DNA from 4 places in the Dongia sp. P2_B8 genome. Region 2 is predicted to be linked to each of the others. Evidence: predicted binding sites of a transcription regulator. Region 2 holds the regulator's gene; each other region holds the start of a gene.
The links. Region 2 encodes LexA, which represses DNA repair genes until DNA is damaged. Its sites were predicted from a motif close to ATGTTCTANTTTGGTTC; they were not measured.
Positions count from the first base shown of each region.

Region 1 (4,362 bases), on a different contig from region 2:
CGTCCAGGCATAATGCTCCATGTTCTTCGAGTTGATGAACACTTCGAACGGGCGCCGGCGGCCATCCTGGATCACATCGTTGATGGTGATGTAGATGGCATGGTCGCTTTCCGGCCAGCGCACCTTATAGGTGGCGCCAGGCAGTGCTTCCGGCCGGTCGAGCGGCTGGGTCATGTAGACGACGCCGCCGGCCTCATAGACATCCTGGGGCTTGGGCGCATCGAGGCGCACGGCATCCGATTGCTGGCTGGCGCGCGGCGAGATCAGCGGCAGCTCGACCTGGCTCTTGGGCGCCTCCTTGGGCTTCACCTCGAGGACCGAGCCGGTGACGTCATTCGGCCGGTAGGTGGTGCAGCCCTTGCAGCCCAGTTCATAGGCCTCAAGGTAGACGCTCTTGAATTCCTCGAAGTTCAAATCGACCGGGCAGTTGATGGTCTTGGAGATCGAGCTGTCGATATACTTCTGCACCGTGGCCTGCATCACCACATGGTCGTGGGGATTGAGCGATTGGGCATCGACGAAATAGTCGGGCAGCGCCGCGTCCTCGCCACGCAGGCGGTGGAACAGCCGATACGCATAATCCGTCACTTCTTCGGCCTGGCGGGTGCCGTCCGGCATCAGGACATGGCGGGTGTATTTGAAGCTGAAGACCGGCTCCAGCCCCGAGGACACGTTGTCGGCAAAGAGCGAGATCGTGCCGGTGGGGGCGATTGAGGTCAGGAGCGCGTTGCGGATGCCATGCTTGGCGATGGCATCCTGCACATCCTGGTCCAGGGTCTTCACGGTCTCGGACGCCAGGAACTGCTCCCGGTCGAAGAGCGGGAAGGCGCCCTTCTCGGCCGCGAGTTCGGTCGAGGCCAGATAGGCCGAGCGCGCGATCGCCGCCATCCATTGCTCGGTCAGCTTGATCGCCTTGGATCCGCCATAGCGCGCCTCGCACATGATGAGGGCGTCGGCCAGGCCAGTGACACCGAGGCCGATGCGGCGCTTGGCCTTGGCTTCGCCCAGCTGCTGGTCCAGCGGGAAGTTGGAGACGTCGATGGTGTTGTCCATCATGCGGATCGACATCCTGACCAACCGGTCAAGCGCCGCCATGTCGAGCTGCGCGTTCACCGTGAACGGATCAGAGATCAGCGTGGTGAGATTGACCGAGCCCAGCAGGCAGGCGCCATAGGGCGGCAAGGGCTGCTCGCCGCAGGGGTTGGTCGCGGAAATCGTTTCGCAGTAATGGAGATTGTTCTTCTTGTTGATGCGATCGATGAAGATCACACCCGGCTCGGCATAGGCATAGGTCGCGCGCATGATGCGCTCCCACAGCTCACGCGCCTGGACGACGCGGTGGGTGGTGCCTTTGAACTTCAGCTCCCACGGTTCGTCATTCTTCACCGCGGCCATGAAGGCGTCGGTGACGAGGACCGAGAGGTTGAACATGCGCAGCCGGCCGGCCGTCTGCTTGGCGTCGATAAATGCTTCAATATCAGGATGATCACAGCGCAAAGTCGCCATCATGGCACCGCGCCGGTGACCCGCCGACATGATTGTCCGGCACATCGCGTCCCAGACATCCATGAAGGAGAGTGGGCCGGAAGCGTCGGCGCCGACGCCCTTCACCGGGGCACCCTTGGGCCGCAAGGTCGAGAAATCGTACCCGATACCGCCACCCTGCTGCATGGTCAGCGCAGCTTCACGGAGATGGGTGAAGATGCCGCCCATATCGTCCGGGATCGTGCCCATGACGAAGCAGTTGAACAGGGTCACGGTGCGCTTGGCCCCCGCTCCGGCTAGGATTCGGCCGGCCGGCAGGAACTTGAAGTCAGCGAGCGCTTCGAAGAACTGGGCCGACCATTTGGTGCGCACCTCCGGTGCCTCGGCCTCCGCCAAGGCGTCCGCCACCCGGCGCCAGCTATCCTCAATGGTCTTGTCCACAGGCGCGCCGTCCAGCGATTTCAGCCGGTATTTCATGTCCCAGATCTGCTGGGAAATCGCGGCAACCTGGGCCATTTTCTAATCCATCCTGATGGGCAAAACCGAGGCGCCAGTTAACCACTTTTGGCGCCCTTCCGTCAACGCTTGTTCTGCCTTTATTCTCCCAAACTTACCCACAAGAAGACAGGTTTATAATATTGATTATTAAATATAAATTCAGTTCACACACAGACAATACAGGCTGTGGATAAAGTTATCCACCTAATCCCGAAAAACGATGATGAGACGTCATGGACGCCCCTCACCCCAGCCCTCTCCCCGCAAGCGGGGCGAGGGGGTTTCATACGAGCTCGCGGCAGAGCCCCTCGCCCCTCTGGGGAGAGGGGTTGGGGTGAGGGGTGATCAGTTTCTGCCGAGATCCAGGTCGTTCAAAAACGTTAGAACCCGTTCCGGCATGCCGTGCTGCATGAGGTCGTTATGGCCGGCATCGGGCGGGAAGAAACCCTGCTTGGGCTCCTTGGCGGCTTCGAAGACGCGGCGACCGAACTGGGCTGGCGTCGTCCGGTCGAGATCGCCGTGGATCACCAGCAGCGGCTTCCCCACCCGGGCGATCTTGGAGAGCGTGTCGAACTTGTCCCGCACCAGGAAGTCGAACACGAAGAACTTATAGCGCTGCCGGGCGGAGCGCAGGATGGAGGCAAAGGGCGCCTCCAGGATGAGCGCCCGTGCCGGTCGCTCGGTCGCCATCTGGGTGGCGACGGCCGATCCCAGGGACTCACCAAACAGGATCAACTGTTCCGGCTTAACGCCTTGTTGCTGAAGGAAGTTGAGCGCCGTTCGCGCATCGGCATAGAGTCCAGCTTCGGTCGGCGCGCCCGGATTGCCGCCATAGCCGCGATAGCCCACCAGCAAGGCGCCATAGCCCGCCGCGGCATAAGGCAGGATGCGCACGACCCGGTCACCATGATGCCCGGCATTGCCATGGAAATAGCCGATCACCTGCCCGTCCGCCCGGGTCGGCGGCAAATACCAGGAGGTGACAGTAAGGCCGTCGGTCGAGGGCATGGCCACTGCCTGCATGCCGGCCGGCGCCTGGAACTCTGCCAAGGCTGGCAGCTCGTCGGAGGGCTTGAAGACGATGCCGCGCTGCTTGACGAACAGCAGGCCGAGCACGGCCACGTAGCACATGGCCAGGGCCAGAACGAAACCGACAAGCATCTTGGCAACCCCCGAAAGCAACGAACTCAATCAAACTCTCTTCGCAGCGTTACGCTGTAGCGACTTGAAACTCAAGCAAAGTAACCGTGGATTCTTACGGCAATCGGCGGGTTCGGAAGTATTGGGTGAAGCGCTCGACCGCCTGCCCGCCTTCCGTCTTGCACCAGTTCTTCTGCCCCGACAGTCCACGATCCTGATACTCGAAATCGACCGCCATGTCGGCGTCGACCCGCGCCTGCCGGTCGGCCTCCCGGCCGATTTTCCCGCGGGCGATCTGGTCGTTGCGCAGCAGGGCAAAGCCGTTATGGGACGGCATGTCGACCAGCCCGCAATATTCGACCACTCCGTAATCATAATAGGTACGGACCAGCTCGGGGTACGGATTGAGCGGACGAGCCTCCTCGGCCGAGGCTGTCCCCGACAGCAGGGAGGCCGCCCAGATCATATGCCGCCATCCGATTGCCATCCGCCATCCTCTCCGCGCGTCACAATGGACGTTGCCAGTTCCGGCGTCTTGCGTCATCAAAAGGTCATGACGGAATTACCCTCAAAGCCTGCGGATGCTTCGCATTTTCAGAGGCTCAACCGCCTGCTCCTGACCCTCTATGCCAGCTCGAGCCTCGCTGCTTATTTCGCCCTGCCCGCCCTGGTCCACGGGCAAGGTCCGGCCTGGACCTGGGGCCTGCTGCCTCTGGCCCTGATCGCCAACGGCTATTGGGCGACGCTTCATGAAGCGATCCATGGTCAGCTGCTGTCCCGCGCCGACCATAACCGGCAGGCAGGCCGGCTGCTCGCCATCCTATGGGGATCGTCCTTCCGCCTGCTGCGCTTTGGCCATCTGATGCATCACCGCTTCAACCGGCACAAACTTGACCGACCGGACAGTTATGATCCGGCCAAGTCGACGGCGTTTGCTGCACGAATGCGGTTCTTCGGCGAGGTCTTTGGTGGGCTCTATGTCATCGAGGTGTTGACGCCGGCGCTCTACCTGCTGCCGCAGTCCTGGGTCCAGAAACTGGTGCGTGGGATCTATGCCGGGGACGAGACGCCGATGCCCAGGCTGCGTCCCCTCGCCGAGCAGGCGCTGGCCGGGACGAAAGGCATTGCCGAGATCAGGCAGGACGCGCTCTGCGCCTGGGTCCTGCTGATCCTCGGTTTCATCGCCTGGGGATCCTATTGGCCGGCCTTCCTCGGCTTCGTGGTCGGCCGCGGCCTGCT
Region 1 covers NZ_JBFUDM010000003.1:1,141,403-1,145,764, reverse strand. Annotated here, with positions in the region: gene AC1DWZ_RS12910 (adenosylcobalamin-dependent ribonucleoside-diphosphate reductase) at 1-2,001, opposite strand, end outside; gene AC1DWZ_RS12905 (alpha/beta hydrolase) at 2,329-3,174, opposite strand; gene AC1DWZ_RS12900 (hypothetical protein) at 3,239-3,610, opposite strand; gene AC1DWZ_RS12895 (fatty acid desaturase family protein) at 3,677-4,362, shown strand, end outside.
Region 1: AC1DWZ_RS12910 (adenosylcobalamin-dependent ribonucleoside-diphosphate reductase) is a predicted target of LexA. The motif match lies at 2,071-2,087, and genes of this name have one in related genera.

Region 2 (4,362 bases):
GACGCTCGATCATCTGGCGATCAGCAGCGAAAAGACCGGGCAGCTGGCGCCAGATGTTTTGCCGGCGCGCGTCCGCATCAAGCTTGCCAAGGTGACGGATCAGATCCTGATCGGCGATTGGTTGAAGCTCAACGCCGATCTGCAGCCGCCAGCCCCACCGACGATCCCCGGTGGCTTCGATTTCCGCCGCCAGGCCTATTTCGAGCGGCTGGGCGGCGTCGGCTTTTCCTTGCAGGCGCCGGTCAAGATAGCCCCGGTGCAAGTCGGTTTTGCGCCGCTGGACAAGGTTCTCGCCTGGTTCGATGCGTTGCGCCTGACGATCGGCCAGCGCATCCAGGCTGAATTGCCGGGATCGACCGGCGCCATGGCGATGGCACTCATCGTCGGCAACCAGACGGCACTCCGCGCCGATGACGTCCAGGCGATGCGGGATTCTGGCCTGGCTCACCTCACCTCGATTTCGGGCCTCCATATCGGCTTGGCGGCCGGCATTTTCTTCTTCGGTCTGCGTGCCCTGCTGGCGCTGGTGCAGCCGGTCGCCCTGCGCTTTGATATCAAGAAATGGGCGGCGGTGATGGCGTTGGTTGGCGCCTTCTTCTATGCAGGACTTGCCGGCATGCCGGTGCCGACGCAGCGCGCGCTTGTCATGACCGGCGTTTTCTTCTGCGCCATCCTGCTCGACCGTTCGCCCATTTCGATGCGGGTCATCGCCTTCGCCGCGATCATCGTGTTGCTGGTGGCGCCGGAAGCATTGGTCGGCGCCAGTTTCCAAATGTCGTTTGCGGCCGTGCTGGGCCTCATCCGCGTATTTGATGGTGGGCGCACTCAGTTTGCCAATCTACGGCGCGTCGGCCGTGACGCACCGGACCTCACCGGCCGCATCATTGGCGCCGTTGAGCGTGGCGGCATCTGGCTTGGCACCCTGATGCTGACCAGTCTCATCGCCAGCCTGATGACGGCACCTTATGCCGCCTATCATTTCGACCGGCTGACGCTCTACGGCATTGCTGCAAATATGCTGGCTGTCCCCTTGACCGGCTTCTGGGTCATGCCGCTGGCCGTTCTGGCGCTGATCGCCATGCCGTTCGGCCTTGAGGATTGGCCGCTGCAGGCGATGGGCTGGGGCTGCGATCTCATCATCGACATTGCGCATTGGGTAGGGGATTGGCCCGGTGCCGTGGTGCTCATTCCGGCCCTGCCTGTTCTCGGCCTGCTGGTGATGAGTTTCGGTCTCATCTGGCTGTGCTTGATCATCGGCCGGCTGAAATGGCTGGGCCTTGCGCTACTGGGCGCGGGCTGCCTCACGCCGCTCACCACCCGTGCACCGGATATCCTGGCCTTCGCCGATGGCAAGAGCAGCCGGTTGGTGGCGGTGATGGACGCCGAAGGTCAATACCGTTTCAGCTCGACTCGTGCTGCCAAGATCCCAGCGGAAACCTGGCTGCGGCGAAATGCACAGGAAAAGCGCCTGCCGTTCCCGCAAGTGGCCGCCTTCGTGCCGCCGCTGGACAGCCACCAGCGCCGTATCGACGTCATGCATGGACCGGCCGCTACGGCTTTGCCATTGCCCGGCAGCAACGATACCTGCACGGCCGATTGGTGCCGCTTCGATACGCGCATGGGTTATGTGGCGGTGGCGTTGACAGAAGCGGGCGCAGAGCCAGCCTGTCAGGCATCAAAGCTGGTGATCAGCCTGGAGCCGATCGAGGGTTATTGCAAGTCAGCGGAACAGGTGATCGATTTCTTCGATCTCTGGCGCCGTGGCACCCATGCAATCTGGATTCATCGCGACGGTACATTCACGGTGCGGCGTGCTGCCGATGTCGGCGATAGGCCCTGGGCGCTGCAACGCTTTCCGAAACCGGCGCAGCCTGCTGAGACTGCGCCGGGTGACGGTGGTCTTAGTACTGACGCATCAGACCGATCAGGCGACCCTGGATCTTGACCCGGTCGGGCCCGAAGATGCGCGTCTTGTGATTGGGATTGGCGGGTTCCAGGGCAATGGAATCGCCCTTGCGGCGCAACCGCTTCAACGTGACTTCGTTATTGTCGACCAACGCCACGACGATGGTGCCGTTCTCAGCATTCTCACAACGTTCTATGAGGACGGTGTCGCCTTCATGAATGCCGGCGTCGATCATCGAATCGCCTTCGACCGACAGCGCATAATGTTCACCACGACCGAGCATGCCCGCAGGCACATCTACCGAATTGCTGTGATCGCGCAGCGCCTCGATGGGCGTGCCGGCTGCAATCTTGCCATAGAGCGGCAATTGCACGGTCTGTGCAGCCTGCGCCACAACGGCGCCGGGCAGAGTGGGCGTGAAATCACCATGGATGACGCTGGGTGTGAAGCCGCGCTTGGCGGGCTCGCGGTCAACGGCAGCCGGTGTCGCTGGCGCCGCCGATATCTTGCCGCCGACCTGATCCTCGGCGAGACGCATCACTTCAAGAGCCCGCGCACGGTGCGGCAGGCGTCGGATGAAGCCGCGTTCTTCAAGTCCGGTGATCAGGCGATGAACACCCGATTTCGACTTCAGGCCGAGGGCGTCCTTCATTTCGTCGAAGGAGGGCGACACACCGGTGTCGCCAAGTCGGTCCTGGATGAATTGCAGCAATTCCCGCTGTTTTCTCGTCAGCATGCCCGCTCAACCCCCTTGCAGTGTTACTGCCGGAACCCCACCCCAGTGAGGGCCGCCGGCCGGCCAAAATCGACCCGATTGTCCCGATACACCCGTCAGTCCTGGTCCAGAACCGACATATTGGGCCGGAACAAACGATCAACAACTACATATGTTCTAGTTTAGTTCATGATAATGTCAAGAGGTTACCCACAGGGTCCTTCTGACGGACGAGGCGACCACTCTCGCCGCAACATTAAGATTTTGCTCTTTTAAGTAGAATATTGCCTGGCCGGACTGCAGGTGCCATGGTGGCATTGCTTTGACAAGCGGCGCCTGGAGGAGAAGGATTGATCAGTCAAACCTGCTTCACTCAGGACGGAGGCTGGACATGACAATCGCACCTCGGCTGAAACAGCATCTCGATGGCAAGGGCATTCGTTACGACGTGGTCGCGCATCCGCATACGTCAACCAGCAGCTTTACCGCCCAATCGGCGCATATCCCTGGCACCAGGGTGGTCAAATCCGTCGTTGTGCATCACGAAATGGGCTACGCACTGGCGGTATTACCAAGTACCCATCGCGTGGAATTGGGCAGCCTGCAATCGGTCATGGACCGGCGGCTGGGCCTCGCCACGGAGCGCGAGATCGCAAGCATCTTTAGTGATTGTGAACCTGGGGCTGTGCCGCCGATTGGCGCTGCTTACGGTGTACCGGTCGTCCTTGATGAATGTATCGGTGACGAACCGGACCTCTATTTTGAGGGCGGCGATCATCGCAGCCTGATCCACGTCACCGACGAGGCTTTTCGGACGCTGACGCAGGGTGCCCAACGGGCGCGGTTCAGCCACCATAGCTGAGCGCGGATCTTAAAGGCTGAGACACCCACCGACGAGAGGCAGGATTTCCGTCATGTCGCCGGCCTGCGCCGCTGGCGCATGGGGCGGGCGGATAATCAACGCATCGGCTTGTGCGATGAGGGACAGCATGGCGCTATCCTGCTTCGGGAAGGGTGAGGCAATGAGGCTGCCGTCAGTGCCGCTGGTGAGCGTGGCGCGGAGATAATCCTGGCGCTGGTCGTTCGCCTTCAGTGCGACGCCGAGCTTCGCCATGGTTGGACCATTTTCGGAAACCACCCGTCCCAGCAGGCGATCGATCGCGGGGCGCAGGAACAGCGTCGCCGTCACCAGCGCGGAGACGGGATTGCCGGGCAGGCCAAGCACCGGCAAGGCGCCGAGTTCGCCGAACATCACCGGCTTGCCCGGCCGCATGGCGATCTTCCAGAAATCGAGCTTGGCGCCCTTATCCTTCAAGGCCTGCTGGATGAGGTCGAGTTCACCAACCGAGGCGCCACCGATCGTCACCAGCAGGTCGGCACCGCGCGCGCCATCGAGCGCCCGATGAAGATCGGTGAGATTGTCGCGCGCAATGCCAAGGTTGATCGGCTCACCGCCGCAGGCCGTGACCAAGGCTGCAAGACCGATGCCGTTGGAAGCGATGATCTGTGCAGGACCCAAGGGCTCGCCCGGATGTTGCAATTCATCGCCGGTCGACAGCAAAGCGATGCGCGGCCGGCGCGTGACCGTCACCGAGGGCCAGTTCATCGCAGCGGCCAACGCGACATCTCGCGCAGTGAGCAGGCGGCCCGCCTTGACGCCGATCTCGCCCAGGCGGAAATCGTTGCCGGCGGCACGCACGTGCTGACCCAGCGTGTTGCTGCCTTCGCGCACCATGACAGT
Region 2 covers NZ_JBFUDM010000010.1:23,121-27,482, forward strand. Annotated here, with positions in the region: gene AC1DWZ_RS22865 (ComEC/Rec2 family competence protein) at 1-1,945, shown strand, start outside; gene lexA (transcriptional repressor LexA) at 1,902-2,642, opposite strand; gene AC1DWZ_RS22875 (aminoacyl-tRNA deacylase) at 3,013-3,483, shown strand; gene AC1DWZ_RS22880 (molybdopterin molybdotransferase MoeA) at 3,493-4,362, opposite strand, start outside.

Region 3 (4,362 bases), on a different contig from region 2:
TCGCCCAGGCGGCACCAATGGTGCCGGCGATGGCGCCGCGCGCATGAAAGCCTTGCGCGGTCAGCCGTGCCACTGCATCGGCCATCAGCCGGTCTTCGCCCTGCCACAGATGGCCGCAGCCACTGATGTCGAGGACCAGGCCATCGGGTGCATCGGGTGTCGCGTGCGGCGAAAAGCGCGTTGCCCATTGCGCCAGCTGATGGAGGGCGCCCTGATCGCCTTCGGGATCGGCCGGCTCCACCAGCACCTCCGGCACGCAGGCCAAGGCATCCGCCAGGCGCTGGCCGGGAAAGAGGCCACGCGCCAGGGCGACATCGTCGGCCGCATGCACCAGGCGCAGATTGCCGTTGCTGTACACCAGCAACAGCGGCGGCATCTCAGCCGGCTGCGCGCTTGGGGCCTGGCGCTGTTGACGATACCGCCGCCACCAGCGGTCGGTCGGCCAGCGGGGCAGCCACAGGCTGAGGAATCGCCGCTTCTCGCCATCCATCATCATGTTCCTCCACCAGCCAGGTTGCGGGTCGCCCACCGCGGCAGCGCCACAGCTCGATCTGCCAGCGGGATGGGCCGGGTAAAGCGGGATGCGGGAAAGCAGCGACGCCCAGAGAGGATGCCGGGCCGATGCGCCAGCGTGTCAGGGCTGCGATCGGTTGCGCCGCCAGCTGCCGCAGCTGATCGATGCGGCCACCGCGACGGATCACCAGGGCAGGGACACCGCTCTTCTCCGCTGCCAATTGCAGGCGCCGGCTTTGCGTGAGATCGAGTGTGGTGAGTTCCGCCACCACGGCGCCGAGGCTGGCACAGCGCAACGCTTCCTCCATCGCCCACAACGCATCCTCGTTGCGCTTCACGCGGAGATGCAGCAGCCGGTCGGGATCGAGCCCCTGTGCTGGCAAGGCGCGAGCATAAAGATCGCGCTGCCGGGCGATCCACAGGAAGCTACCCTGCCTCTTGTCACGCTGCCCATTGTCACATTGCCCGCGGCCGATGAGGTGAGCGACCGCGGCGGCAGCAAGGCTCGCTTCCTCCAGATCCGGCCCGTGGCCGGCAAACTCATGCAAGGCCCCCGCAGCCAGACCGCCACCCGGCAGATGCGCATCGAGGGCAGCAAGTCCCCAACGGAGGTTGCCGCCGGTAGGTGCTGCCCCACCATGTGGCGCCTTTTCTAGCAACGCGATCTGCCGCCGCAAAGCAGCCAACCCCGCCGGAGGGGCGGCTGGCGGAGCAGGGAGCGTGCGGCGAGGCAGGGGGCGGTTGTCGTTCATACCCCCTTTTTGTTCTCATTGGCGGCAGAGTCAAGGAATGAGAACATATAACGAACATTGTGGTTGACCTAGGCTTTTAGCGTGTTGTATTTTACGTAACAACAAGCCGTGGGAGGTCCAGCGATGAATCGACCAATACCGAGTAACAGTGCAGCAAGTATCACGCGAAAGAGCGAAGAATCACAACAGCTTGCGCCGGAAAAGATCACGCAAGAATACGCTCAAAAGCTAAAATTGGCCCAGCATCTCCATGACCGGGGCATCGATCCGGAACGCTGGGCGGAGGCGGAACCGGCAGGCTGGTCGACCCAGAAAGCCTTCCGCGACACCGGCCGCAAACCGGATGACCGGCATTTCGAAATCGACGGCCGTCTCTACAAAGCCACAGCAGCCGTCGCTGCCAACCAGGCGCAAGGGCAGGACGCGCTCGATGTCTATCTGGGGGCGGTGGCGAAACCGGTCGAACAATTGGTCGACGTGACCAAGGTGCCGCTCCAGCATCCCCTCGGCCGGCCCCATGCCCCCCGCACGACCCATGGGCGCCCGGACAGTGCCGAGGCCCACGCCCTCAATCTCCACTACGCCAATTTCGGCATCGACCCCGCCAAGGCGCATGACGGCGATCCCCTGCCCATGCCGATGCAGCAACGCCTGCAACAAGTCACCAAGGCAGCCGACGGCAGCGACATCCCGCTTAGCATCCCCGGCATCTACCGCGGCTATGACGACGGCTATTTTTACGCTGCCAACGAAGGCACGGCAGAAAGCGCTGAAATCCAGGCCCTGCGGCGCAAGCTGGCGGCGGAGAAGACCGCAGCCCAAAGCGACGTGGCGCCCATAGTCACCAACGACAATGATCCAGAGATCGATGAGGCGGTGGCGCAGAGTTATGGCAAGAAGAAGTCTGCGGCACCTTCGTCAAAATCCGCCGCAGATGCCGGGACACCGATCCTGCAAACTGCCGCGATTGAAAATCGCCTGCCGCAACTCATTTCCGCCATCGAGAAAAGCCAGAAAAACGAGGCCCTGTTGGCAAAGGCTGCATCGACCTCCTGGCGCGTGTCGATGCAGCCTTTGCCAAGGCAGGCGTTCCGATCGACTTGAAGAAGGTCGATGTCGACAATCTCAGGCGAGCCGCTGCTGCCAGCGTCGATGAAGGTGCCGCCGCCGGTGCCGTCGGCACGTCCGGCGCCGCCCCAGCCAAACGTCCGAGGACGCCGGTGGAAGCGGAAGTCGAACGCGTCTTTGGCATGTCCCCGAACATACCGCGCACGATCTTGCTACCGGATCCAAGGGGTGTCGATGGGGCGCCGACCTGGGACGTGTCGCGATGGACGGCGCCGCAAGCGCTTTACGATCTAGCCCGGGCCTTCATGGCGCCCGGTGTTGCCGCAGATGGCTACCCGATATCGGATGAGGACGCGCTGAACCTTGCTCTAGTGGTGATGGGTGGTGGCACGCCAGTAGCGCGGGCAACCTTGCCAGCCAACAGCGCCGGAATGTGGTATAATTTTATTCGCGCACCATCATGGGCAAAGGGCGGTGGAATGGTCGATATTTTTCGAAACCCGACAGAGGCGGAATTTCGTCAAGCGTCAGTGAGTGGTGCAGCGCGGGCGGCCAAAGATTATTCGACAGGCGATATCTATGTCTGGGATGGAGAACGTGCTCTGCACAACGACGTGATCGGTCAGTTGCCCCAAAACGGTATGGTGGACAGTGCCGGAACGCTTTGGTCTTACGACGACTACAAGAAGCTCGCCGGACGAAAATAGACGGCATCACTTCGACAAATTGCCAAGCTTGGTGGCACTCACTGCCTGCTATACGAGGATAGCGTCGGCTATTGCGCTGCCCCTTGAGGCAGGAGCGGCCGCCTTGACGGGACTTTTCATTGCGCCGAGACGACGATATCGCCACGCTGTTCTTCGGTCTTGGGGGGCTAGTGATCAAGCTGACGCCGGACCAACTTCCCGGCGTCTACAGCCACGAGATCGGCCATGTCATCGACCGAAGGGCTGACGCGCGAGTTAAAGGTGCTCTACGATGTCGGCAACAGTCCGAACCGGGCGTATGGTAATTTGCATGAAATTGGTGTCTGACCCCGATTTCGCGCAGTCATAAAGGCGGCCACGATGGGACAGGCCAAACGGAAGCAGCAACTCCGGGAAATAGTTCTAGGTGCGTGCCCCTCTTGTATTTACTGCAGTGGCGACACACCAGCGGTGACACTTGACCACATGCCACCACGCACAATGTTCGAATTCAGGCAGCGACCCAAAGGCCTGGAGTTCGCCAGTTGCGAAGCTTGCAATCGGGGTAGTAGTTTAGCTGAACAGGTCGCCAGCTTGATCTCCAGACATTATCCAGACCCCGAGACAGAGGCCGGAGCACTAGAGGTAGCGAAGCTCCTGCGTGAGGTTCATTCGAACCACCCAGGCCTTATCGCTGAGATGCACAGAGATACAGTCATCGGTCCCAACGGTGAAGCAGTGATGCGTCAATCCTCAAGAGGCGGCGCGATACTGTGGGTTGGTGGGCCGCTTGTCTCTAGCGCGATGCTGTTGTTCGTCGCCAAGCTTGCTTTCGCGCTTCATTATGAATCAACTAAGCGCATTATTCCGCAGCAAGGTGGTGTCTTCGTTCGCTGGTACTCCAACCACGACCCAGCAACAGATACCCTTCCGACCGATATGTTGACCATGTTGGGGCCGCCCGACACGCTGCGACAGGGTCGAAAGGAAGTGTCCACTCAATTTACCTATTCAAGCAAGGCATCAGCCGATAGCCAAATGACCGGCCATTTCGTCACATTTCGGCAGGCCTTCAAGGCGGTGATGATTACCACCGAGAAGATCGAGGTATTCGCAGCCGCCGAAGGAAAGAATACATTTCAACCAGGATTTCTGAAGGTGGGCGGCGCATTGCCGTTTGCGTATCCCGGCATCCCATAAAGTGTGTTGCCACTAGCGTAGCCTTTTCGAGACCCGCTGAACTTGTACCTCCTACCACTTCCCAATCCGAGAAAAATCAGGGTCACGAGAAAAATAGGAGTCGGAGTGGTATTTTCCGCAGGACTCTCGCAAAACAGAAAAAA
Region 3 covers NZ_JBFUDM010000001.1:300,434-304,795, forward strand. Annotated here, with positions in the region: gene AC1DWZ_RS01305 (Y-family DNA polymerase) at 1-496, opposite strand, end outside; gene AC1DWZ_RS01310 (ImuA family protein) at 378-1,190, opposite strand; gene AC1DWZ_RS01315 (hypothetical protein) at 1,500-2,369, shown strand; gene AC1DWZ_RS01320 (hypothetical protein) at 2,366-3,040, shown strand; gene AC1DWZ_RS01325 (hypothetical protein) at 3,761-4,219, shown strand.
Region 3: AC1DWZ_RS01310 (ImuA family protein) is a predicted target of LexA. The motif match lies at 1,307-1,323, and genes of this name have one in related genera.

Region 4 (4,362 bases), on a different contig from region 2:
CAGCAAATCTGTCATTGCCAATAGGCTCTAACGTGGATTCCCAGCGGGAGGCATTGATACAGGCCGGTCGGACCTCGACATTGTGCTCTTTCGCATCACGCACGATCTGCGCCGGCGCGTAGAAACCCATCGGCTGACTATTGAGGAGTGCGGCACAGAACACTTCCGGATGCCAGCATTTCATCCAGGATGACGCATAGGCTATGAGCGCAAAGGACGCGGCGTGACTTTCCGGGAATCCATAGGAGCCGAACCCTTCGAGTTGACTGAAAGTGCGCTCAGCAAAATCCCTTGTGTAGCCATTACTTACCATTCCTTCGACGAGCTTATCGTGGAACTTTGAAACGCCGCCCGTGTGTTTGAAGGTCGCCATGGAACGCCGGAGCTGATCGGCTTCACCCGGCGTGAAGCCGCCGCATTCGATCGCCACCCGCATCGCCTGCTCCTGAAAGAGCGGCACACCCAAAGTTTTTCCAAGCACCTTCTCCAATTGCGGCGTCGGATAATCGACCTTTTCCTTGCCATCACGGCGCCGTAGATAAGGATGCACCATATCGCCCTGAATGGGGCCGGGCCGCACAATGGCAACCTCGATGACCAGATCGTAGAAGGTTCGCGGTCGCAATCGTGGCAACATCGACATCTGCGCCCGGCTCTCGATCTGGAAGACCCCGACGGTATCTGCCTTCCGGATCATGGCATAAGTGCGCGGGTCTTCAGCCGGGATGGTGGCAAGATCAAGCTTGATGTCCTTATGTTGGGCCAGAAGGTCAAAACTCTTCTTCATGCAGGTCAGCATGCCCAGGGCCAAGACGTCGACCTTCATAAACTTCAGGACATCAATGTCGTCCTTATCCCATTCTATAACCTGGCGGTCTTCCATGGCAGCCGGCTCAATCGGCACCAGTTCATCCAACCGGTCTCGCGTCAGCACAAAGCCGCCTGGATGCTGAGAGAGGTGTCGAGGAGTTCCGTGAAGTGCGTGAGCAAGCTCAATCGCAAGCCGTAGACGCCGATCGCCAGAATTGAGGTTTAGGCCTTCGATATGCTTTTGCTCGACTCCCTCGGACCAACCCCAGATCTGGCCGCTGAGCATCTTGATGAGATCTTCCGTCAGCCCGAGCGCCTTACCTACATCCCGAAGAGCCCCCTTGGCCCGGTAGCGGATGACAGTCGAGCACAGCGCCGCATGCTGGCGACCATAAGTCTCGAAAATCCATTGCATGACGATCTCGCGCCGCTCGTGCTCGAAGTCGACGTCGATGTCCGGTGGTTCTCTGCGTTCCTCGGAGACAAAACGCTCGAAGAGCAGGTCGTTACGTCCGGGGTCGATCGACGTAATCCCCAGAACGTAGCAAACAGCGGAGTTCGCCGCTGATCCCCGTCCCTGACACAAGATGTCCTGGGAACGAGAAAAGCGGACGATGCTGTTCACTGTCAGAAAGTAAGGGGCGTATTCCAGTTTGGCGATGAGGCCAAGCTCATGCTTCAACGCCCTTGTCACCTCATCCGGTATACCTTCCGGGTAGCGCTGTATTGCGCCCTCCCAGGTAAGTTTCTCCAAGGCCTCCTGGGCTGTGAGGCCCGGCATTGTTCGCTCTTCCGGGTATTGGTATTCCAACTCAGAGAGTGAGAACTTGCAGCGCTCCATGATCTCCATGGTCCGGCTGACGGCCTCTGGATAGCGGCTAAATAGGCGCGCCATTTCCGCCGGCGGTTTCAGGTAGCGATCGGCATGGCGTTCCCGCAGGAAACCGGCCTCGTCAATGGATACCCTATGCCGGATACAGGTAACCACGTCCTGAAGGATGCGCTTTTCCGGCAGATGGAAGAGCACGTCATTGGTGGCGACCGTCGACACCTTAAACCGGTGCGCGAGGTTGGAAAGCTCATAGAGCCGCATGGCATCGTTCGGCCGCCGCCGCAATGTCAGCGCCATGTAACCGCGATCGCCGAAGATTTCGTGAAGACGCCTTAATCGCTGACCGCAAATTTCGTCCGCGTCCTCAGGCAGAAGGACGGCAATCAGTCCTTCCTGATAGGCGACCAGGTCTTCCCAAGTGAGCGCACATTTTGCCTTGCCGGCGCGCTTCTTCCCTAGCGATAGCAAACGACAGAGCCGAGAGTATGCTGGCCGATCTGTCGGATAGACCAGGATTGAGAGTCCCTCTTCCAGGTCTAGCCGACATCCGACGATAAGGCGGACCCCCGTCGTCTTGGACGCCTCATACGCTCGGACGATGCCTGCGAGCGAATTCCGATCGACGATGGCAAGTGCCTCGATCTCCATGGTTGCAGCCGTGATGAACAGTTCCTCACAGGACGATGCGCCTCGCAGGAACGAGAAATGGCTGGTGCATTGAAGCTCGGTGTATCTCGACATCTGGCGGATAGAACATTTTGAATGTTCTATCTATGTTCTTTATCGCGGCAGGAGTCAAATGCCCCATTAAACAATTGATACAAATCGCTTTCTTTTGACGGAAACCTCACTCAAATCCTGCTGCATCCCCGCGCGGGTCTCCTGGCAATGCAATGACGTTCTCAGTGCCAAACCACGTTATGAGCTGCGTCATCGCCCTTGCACTGAGCAGCTGTGTAAACAGGAGGGCCAATCGGACTTTCGGTCGAGAGCATGCCACATAGAACAGGTTACGATTATTCTCAAAAGAATCGTTTTTGTCAGCGGGTGCTCCGCCATCAAACCATTCGAGCATCTGGCCAAAGTTATACTTGTTCCAGCCACGGCCGACGATCACCAGAACATTCTCGAATTCAGCGCCCTTCACGCCATGTTTGGTAGCAAACGGAGTGTGTCCGTCGATAAAGCGATCGAGTGCAATAAGCTCAGCATATGGAACCGCGCGCAGCTTTCGCAGACAAGTGACACGGCGGGGCTCGCCTTCCATTGGTTCCGGACCCGCATTATGCAGGCGCCGTTCTGCTTCCTCCACTGATTCCGGGAGGCGCAAGTGTGGCTGCGCTGCAATGAAATCGACCACGTCCCCGATGGTCCCCGTTATTCGCAATGTGATCAACGTATTCATCGCATTCGCCCATGCCACCTTATCGGCATGCGCACGGATTTTCGGCTTGCTTGTTCCGAAGTATTCGAACATTTCCCCGTAACGCTCCGCGTCAAAAGCAGCGCAAGCCGGCTCTATGTGGTCAGCCAAAAACTTGATGTGCGGATCGTCCTTCTTCAGCCAAGGATCATTGATCTGACCGTAGATTGGTGGGATGCTTGAATACCCTTGCTCACGTGCAATAATATTATGTGTAAGCATGAGAATCTTAGTTTTTTCTACTGAGAAATCCCATCCCTCGATCGCAAGCAGATGTTTGACACGTATGAAATACGCTCTCGCTGCCTCGGGAGTTGTATCGCCAGTCCAGTGCCCGCCTTGACCACCCCGCCGGACACCTGGCCAGAGATTGGTGTGGAACACGCGAGCTTCACCTGGCAGTGCTGGATCGCGCACCATTTGAGGTAACGCTGGCCGCATACTGTTCAGCAGCTGCACAATTGGAGCGGTGGATCTAAAGTTCGCGTTTTTATCGATGACTTCCAAAGATTCGTGCTCGACCAGGCCACATCCGTCACCATAAATTTTCTGCCAATGATCGCCGAAGAGCCCGATTTGCAGTCCGTGGCCGTTTAAAAACCAACGCTTTATCGCATCGACGAAACGCGAGTCGGTGTCCTGGTATTCGTCAATTAGAATTATGGGATATCGCGCCGATAGGACTGAACGAAATTTCGGGTAAGCGAGCGCTTGAACCATTAGTTCCACCACGTCGTCATGCCGAAGTGTAACCTGATGATCGACAATGCTCCGATATCCCAACTCGTAATGAACCCGACGATTCCCGATACCGCCAGCAGGCTCAAGGCGCTCTGCCCAACCATCGATGCTGGGAACGAGTTGGCGTAACGTCGATTGGAAATCTTTTAAAATCGACCAACAAAACCCGTGGATGGTCTCAGGACGCACCGCTGGATGTGCTTGAACGCGCGAGGTGATCTCATCCTTCGCGACATTCGTGTAGGTGATGCAGCCGATCTGTTGGCCGCGACGAACAAGCTCGGCCCCACGACGTTCGATTAGACGGCCAAGAGCCTTATCGAGAGAGTAAGTTTTCCCCGCGCCCGCGCCCGCCTCAAGACGAAAATTACGACCGTTTTCGAGGCAGGCAAACATTCGCTCAAGAGCAATACGTCCTGCGAGATCAGCAGGATTTTCCGCTTTCTCAGGCATTGTCGCCAATATCCACGATGCCATGGGCGTTCGCACCGACCTCAGCAGCGACTTGCAGTGCTGTGTTTGCAGTCAGAGGGTCGCCTTCAGCTAGCCAGCGCAG
Region 4 covers NZ_JBFUDM010000001.1:487,324-491,685, reverse strand. Annotated here, with positions in the region: gene AC1DWZ_RS02145 (error-prone DNA polymerase) at 1-2,383, opposite strand, end outside; gene AC1DWZ_RS02140 (UvrD-helicase domain-containing protein) at 2,490-4,259, opposite strand; gene AC1DWZ_RS02135 (ATP-dependent nuclease) at 4,252-4,362, opposite strand, start outside.
Region 4: AC1DWZ_RS02145 (error-prone DNA polymerase) is a predicted target of LexA. The motif match lies at 2,405-2,421, and genes of this name have one in related genera.